2 regions of the Streptomyces sp. NPDC050759 genome follow, and region 2 is predicted to be linked to the other one. Evidence: riboswitches for the same ligand, from Rfam matches in the RefSeq annotation. Region 2 holds a riboswitch; the other holds the start of a gene.
The links. Region 2 has a riboswitch for glycine ahead of gcvT (glycine cleavage system aminomethyltransferase GcvT). Riboswitches for the same ligand answer to the same signal wherever they lie in the genome.

Region 1 (3,375 bases), on a different contig from region 2:
TCGCCGTGGGTGTCGTGTGGCGGGACGTCGAGAGCGCCCTGTCACAGCTGCACGGGGAGCGCATCGACACCGGGGAGACACTCGTCGGGCACAACCCCGCGGACGAACTGGCGCGGCGGCGCAACCGGGCGGTCTGAAGCCTGGCCCGCTCTCTCGGGCGGGGCATTGTCAGTGGCGTAGGGCAGCATCGGACATGTGAGAAAAGCGCCCACGATCCTGCATCTCGACATGGATGCCTTCTACGCCTCGGCGGAGCAGGCGTCCAAGCCGAGTCTGCGTGGGAAGGCCGTCGTCGTGGGCGGGCTGGGGCCGCGGGGTGTGGTGGCCACCGCGTCCTACGAGGCCCGGGTGTTCGGGGTGCACTCGGCGATGCCCATGGCCCAGGCGCGACGGCTCGCGCCGAACGCCGCGTATCTGGTGCCGCGCTTCGGGTTCTACAAGGCGATCAGCGAGCAGGTGATGGGGCTGCTGCGGGAGCTCTCGCCCTTGGTGGAGCCACTGAGCCTGGACGAGGCGTTCGTGGATCTGGAGGCCGGGGGAACGGCTTGGGACGAGGGGTCGGCGCGGTTGGCCGGGGCGAAGCTGCGGGCCGACATACGGGCCGTCACGGGGCTCACGGGGTCGGTGGGCCTTGCCGCGTCCAAGATGCTCGCGAAGATCGCCTCCGAGCAGGCCAAGCCGGACGGGCTGGTGGTGATCGAACCGGGGACCGAGCGGGCGCTTCTCGGGCCGATGTCGGTGCGGATCCTGCCGGGAGTGGGGCCGGCGACCGGCGATCATCTGAGGCGGGCCGGGATCCATACGGTCGACGAGATCGTGGAAGCGGGCGAGGACGAGCTCGTACGACTGCTCGGGAAGGCCCACGGGCACGGGCTGTACGCGATGGCGCTGGCGTACGACGAGCGGCCCGTGGTGGCGGAGCGGGAGACCAAGTCCGTGTCGGTGGAGGACACGTACGACGTGGACATCCATGACCGGGTGCGGGTGAGCCTGGAGGTGCAGCGGCTGGCGGACCGGTGTGTGCGGAGGCTGCGGGGGGCCGGGCTGTCGGGACGGACCATCGTGCTGAAGGTGCGGCGCTACGACTTCTCGACGTTGACGCGGTCCGAGACCTTGCGGGGGCCCACCGATGACCCGGCGGTCGTGCGGGAGGCTGCCCTGCGGTTGCTGGAAGGTGTGGACTCGACGGGGGGTGTGCGGTTGCTGGGGGTGGGGGTGAGCGGACTCGCCGACTTCACGCAGGAGGATCTGTTCGCCCAGGCCGCGGGGGAGCGGGTGGAGTCGACGGCCGAGGAGGAGGTCGACGATGCGGCCGTGCCCGAGGTGACGGCGGCTGTCGAGCGGCGGTGGGTCGCCGGGCATGATGTGCGCCATGCCGAGTACGGGCATGGGTGGGTCCAGGGGAGCGGGCTGGGGCGGGTGACCGTGCGGTTCGAGACGCCGGCATCGGAGCCGGGACGGGTACGGACCTTTCTCGTCGAGGATCCCGCGCTGGAGCCCGCTGAGCCGTTGCCCCTGGTGGAGGCGTTGGATTCCCACTCACCACCCGTGACACAGGATGTGCCGGGCGCTCAGGCCCCCGCGTCCTCCGTGCCCGCCAGCTTCCCGAAGTCCCGGTCCGGGAGCGCGGGCGGTGCGGCCACGTCGAGACCGTAGTGGTGGTAGAGCTGGAGTTCCTGGTCGGGGGAGAGGTGGCGGCCTACGCCGAAGTCGGGGGCGTCTTTGATGAGGGCGCGGTCGAAGGGGACGTGCAGGGTGCCGTCGACCAGTTCGCTCGGCCCCAGGGGGACGAAGGCGTCCCGGGAGAACAGGCCGGTGCGTATGGCAGCCCACTCCGGCACGCCGGTCGCGTCGTCGAGGTAGACCTCGTCGACGGTGCCGATCTTGGTGCCGTTGCGGTCGAACGCCTTGCGGCCGATCAGGTTGCGCGGATCGATGTCGGTCTGCACGGGCCCTCCACTTGGTCGCAACTCATCCGAAGCGGTCGTAAGCACTACGAAAGAGCACATCGGGGTGTGCGGCCACTCGAAGACTCGTGCGGTGGCCTCGCTGGTAGGCTTGCCAGCGGCTGCTGACCCCGCGCGGGAGAGTCCTCCAGACACCATCGGAGGCGCCGAAGGAGCAAATCCTCCCCGGAATCTCTCAGGCTCACGTACCGCGCGGACGAGGTCACTCTGGAAAGCAGAGCGGGTGTCGACAGCTTCCGCTCTCACCGACGGTGCAAGCCGGCGGCCCTCGGGCGGCCCGGTGAAGCTCTCAGGTTGAGATGACAGAGGGGGAGGCCGTCGGGGTACCCGCGCCGGGGTACCCCTCGCAGGTCGCGTCAGACCAGGAGGCCTCCGCAATGACCGCCCATCGCATTCCGCTCTCCGAGCTCGAACAGGGCATTCCCTTCGAGCAGCGTCACATCGGTCCTGATCATGAGGCACGGGCCAAGATGCTCGCGCAGGTCGGCTACGGCTCGCTCGACGAGCTCACCGCCGCCGCGGTGCCGGATGTGATCAAGAACGCCGATGCCCTGGAGCTGCCGGGCGGGCGCACCGAGGCCGAGGTGCTGGCCGAGCTGCGGTCGCTGGCCGACCGGAACCAGGTGCTCGATTCCATGATCGGGCTCGGTTACTACGGCACCTTCACGCCGCCCGTCATCCTGCGCAACGTCATGGAGAACCCGGCCTGGTACACCGCCTACACGCCGTACCAGCCGGAGATCTCGCAGGGACGCCTCGAGGCTCTGCTCAACTTCCAGACCATGGTCGCCGACCTCACCGGGCTGCCGACCTCCGGCGCCTCGCTGCTCGACGAGGGGACCGCGGCGGCCGAGGCCATGGCTCTGTCCCGCCGCATGGGGAAGAACAAGAAGGGGCTCTTCCTCGTCGACGCCGACACACTGCCGCAGACCATCGCCGTGATCGAGACCCGGGCCGAGCCGACCGGTCTGGAGGTCGTCGTCGCCGACCTCGGCGACGGGATCCCGGCCGAGGTCGCGGGACGCGAGATCAACGGGGTGCTCGTCCAGTACCCCGGCGCCTCCGGGGCCGTACGCGACATCAAGCCGCTCATCGACCAGGCTCACGAGCTCGGCGCGCTCGTGACCGTGGCCGCCGATCTGCTCGCGCTGACCCTGCTGAAGGCGCCGGGTGAGCTCGGGGCGGACATCGCGGTCGGTACCACGCAGCGGTTCGGTGTGCCGATGGGGTTCGGCGGGCCACACGCCGGCTACATGGCCGTACGCGAGAAGTTCGCGAGGAGCCTGCCCGGGCGGCTCGTCGGTGTGTCCGTGGACGCCGACGGGAACAAGGCCTACCGGCTCGCGCTGCAGACCCGTGAGCAGCACATCCGTCGGGAGAAGGCGACCAGCAACATCTGCACCGCTCA
Region 2 (3,375 bases):
CGAAGGGCGTCAGCTCCCGCGAGAGCTCGTGCCCGTACAGCGGCATGCCCGCCTCCAGGCGCAGCGTGTCCCGGCAGGACAGCCCGCAGGGGACGAGCCCGACGCCCTCGCCCGCCTTGGTCAGCGCCTGCCACAGCTCGACCGCGTGCTCCGGCGCCACGAACAGCTCGAAGCCGTCCTCGCCGGTGTACCCGGTGCGGGCGATCAGCGCGGGCGCCCCGGCGACCGTGCCGGGCAGACCGGCGTAGTACTTCAGGCCGTCGAGGTCGGCGTCGGTCAGGGAGGCGAGGACCCCCTGCGCCTGAGGCCCCTGTACGGCGATCAGCGCGTAGGCGTCCCGGTCGTCGCGCACCTCGGCGTCGAAGCCGGCCGCGCGCTCGGTCAGCGCGTCCAGCACGACCTGGGCGTTGGAGGCGTTGGCGACCACCAGGTACTCGGTCTCCGCGAGCCGGTAGACGATCAGGTCGTCGAGGATGCCGCCGTCGGCCTGGCAGATCATGGTGTAGCGGGCGCGGCCGACACCCACGGAGGCGATGTTGCCGACGAGGGCGAAGTTCAGCAGCTCGGCCGCCTGCGGCCCGGTCACCGTGATCTCGCCCATGTGGGAGAGGTCGAAGAGCCCGGCCCTCGTCCGCACGGCGTTGTGCTCGTCGCGCTCGGAGCCGTAGCGCAGGGGCATGTCCCAGCCGGCGAAGTCGGTCATGGTCGCGCCCAGCGAGCGGTGCAGGGCATCGAGCGCGGTACGACGGGGTTCGGTACTGCTCATCGGACGGTCGTCTCCCAAGGATCCAAGGCATGACGGGCGAGGGCGTTCCTCCCCATCTGTCATCGGAACCTGAGAGGTTCGCCCTGATCACGAAATGATCCGGGCTTGCACCGTGGGTGGAGCCGCCCTCGAGTGGGCGGCCCGCTTTTCAGATGTGCCTCGCCCGCGCGGTAACGGGGCCTGAGAGATTCAAGGGAGGGACTTGCTCCTTCGGCGCCCGGGTACACGTACCCAGGACTCTCCCGCGCGGATTCAAGCGGCCGGTATGCAGTTGGCGCGGCCATCATTGCACGCCGCGCACGCGTCCGGCAGGGCGGCGTCTGTAACCGGCTTGTGGCGGTACGACTACAGAAAAGAGAGAGATCGTCCATTACCTTCTCTTTACGCTCGGTGGGGAGGGAGACCCCGACCCCGGAGGAGGACGATGACGGTGGACAGGACCACGGCGTACGCGACGACCTCGGGCATCGCGCTGCCGGACCAGCCCGCGGCCCCGGCCGTCGAGCTCCGCGGCGCATGCCACGCCGCCCCGGTCGTCCGCGACCTGCGGGACCGCGCGGGCCGCAGCCCGCACGCCCTGCTCTTCGGCCCCAAGGACCTCGTCGTCATCACCGGCCTGCCCGGCAGCGGCAAGTCCACGCTGATGAGGCGTGCGGTGGGCGGGATCCGGATCGACTCCCAGGACACCCGTGACCGCTGGGACGGCCGGCTGTCCCGCTTACTGCCGTACGCCGTCTACCGCCCGCTGGTCCGGCTCGCGCACTACGCCGGGCTGCGCGGCGCCCTGCGCTCCGGCGAGGGAGTCGTGGTCCACGACTGCGGGACCCAGGCCTGGGTGCGCGGCTGGCTGGCCCGCGAGGCCCGGCGCCGGGGCGGCACCCTGCATCTGCTGCTGCTCGACGTCACGGCGGACACCGCGCTGGAGGGCCAGCGCGAGCGCGGCCGGGGCGTCTCGCGGTACGCCTTCCTGCGGCACCGGGGCGCGGCCGCCCGGCTGATCCGTGCCGTGGAGCGCGGTGATCTGCCCCAGGGCTGCGGTTCGGCGGTGCTGATCGACCGGGACGCCGCGGACGTGCTGCGGCGGATCGGCTTCACGGGCTGAGGCGGGCGGGTTTCCCGGACCGGGCCACCTTTCCGCCGTACCCGCTAGCCTTTCAGCCACATCAGTAGGTTCACAGCAGGCGGTCAGACAGATGGACTTCCCGGCGGATCTTCCCGCGGACTTTCCGGCACCGGCACACCCGCACCCTCATCCGCACGGCGGATGGCCCGGCAACGAGCTGGAGGAGGTGCTCTCGGCCTCCCTCGGCATGCCCTCGGCGGGCGGCCGGATCATCGAGGTGCTCGGCCGCAGCTTCGTCTGGATCCCCCTGCCGAACGGCGGCGGTCCGCACAGCGGCCCCCTCGACCTACCCACCCTGGAGATCGCCGGCCAGGCCTTCGTCCCGGTCTTCAGCTCCGAGGAGCAGCTCCGCCAGGTCGTCGGCAGCCATCTGTCGTACACCATCGCCCCGGCGGTCGAGTTCGCCCGCGGCCTGCCCCCGCACGTGGGCATCGCGGTGAACCCGGACGGGGTGGTCGGTGTCCCCCTCCCGCCCGCCGCGGTCGCCGACCTCTGCCGCGTGGGCCGCACCCCGCTGGACGGCCCCAACACCGGTGGCCGGGTCAAGCTCTACGAGCCGGACTGGCAGGACGACCCGGTGGACTTCCTGGCAGCCGCGTCGGCCGAGTTCGCGGCGACGGGAGTGGTCCTCACGGCCCGCCGCTGCCTGGCCGCGATCGAGACGGCCGACCCGGTGATGTTCGTGGGCGTCGAACTCTCCCAGTGGGAGGGCGATCTGCGCACCCTCCCGATGGACGCCCTCGGCAGGGCCCTGGGCACGACTCCGGTCGCCTGGCCGGTCAACCTGGTGCTGCTGGACGTGGCGGACGACCCGGTGGGCCACTGGATGCGCGGGCAGGTACGCCCCTTCTATACACGGGGCTGACGGCGCACAGGTCCCGAGCTCGTGGGCGCTTAAGCTGGTTTCCTACTCGGGGCAACTTTCAAGAAGGGGCGATACAGGGTGAGCGCCACCACGACCGACCAGGTCGAGCACATGCTGCGCCAGGTGACCCCCGGGCGCTACGACGCCTACGAGGCACTGCTGCGCGCCCTGGCGACCCCGAACTCCGGCCAGATCTGGATGCTCCTGTGGCACGGCCAGGCCGGCTCCCCGGACGCCCAGTACGGAAACATGGAGGTCGACGGCTACGGCTACGCCCCCTGTGTGACCTCGGCCCAGGAGCTGAGCGCCAGCGGCTGGAACCGTTCGTACGAAGTGGTCGACGGCATCGACGTGGCCCGCACCCTCTACCCCGACCAGTACGGCCTCTGGCTCAACCCGCACGCCCCCGGCGGCGGCCTCGGCATCCCCTGGCTCGATCTGCGCCGCATCGCCACCGGCCTCGAGCGCCAGCCCGCGGGGCCGCTCAGGCTGTCGGAACCCGGCATCGAGATCCCCCAGTTCTACGCCCAGCTCGTGCAGAACGCCCACCGCACCCCTGCGGTCCGCTCACTGCGCCGCGCCTGGGTGCAGCCGGCGCTCGGGGCGCCGTATCTCGCGATC

Region 1: another riboswitch for glycine. It lies ahead of gcvP (aminomethyl-transferring glycine dehydrogenase); the one in region 2 lies ahead of gcvT (glycine cleavage system aminomethyltransferase GcvT).

The regions. Positions count from the first base shown of each region.
Region 1 covers NZ_JBITGI010000006.1:8,823-12,197, forward strand. Annotated here, with positions in the region: gene ACIBJB_RS19405 (MerR family transcriptional regulator) at 1-137, shown strand, start outside; gene ACIBJB_RS19410 (DNA polymerase IV) at 196-1,656, shown strand; gene ACIBJB_RS19415 (PRC-barrel domain-containing protein) at 1,572-1,949, opposite strand; glycine riboswitch at 2,073-2,168, shown strand; gene gcvP (aminomethyl-transferring glycine dehydrogenase) at 2,345-3,375, shown strand, end outside.
Region 2 covers NZ_JBITGI010000011.1:329,801-333,175, reverse strand. Annotated here, with positions in the region: gene gcvT (glycine cleavage system aminomethyltransferase GcvT) at 1-766, opposite strand, end outside; glycine riboswitch at 925-1,021, opposite strand; gene ACIBJB_RS30430 (AAA family ATPase) at 1,191-1,868, shown strand; gene ACIBJB_RS30425 (enhanced serine sensitivity protein SseB) at 1,960-2,754, shown strand; gene ACIBJB_RS30420 (enhanced serine sensitivity protein SseB C-terminal domain-containing protein) at 2,866-3,375, shown strand, end outside.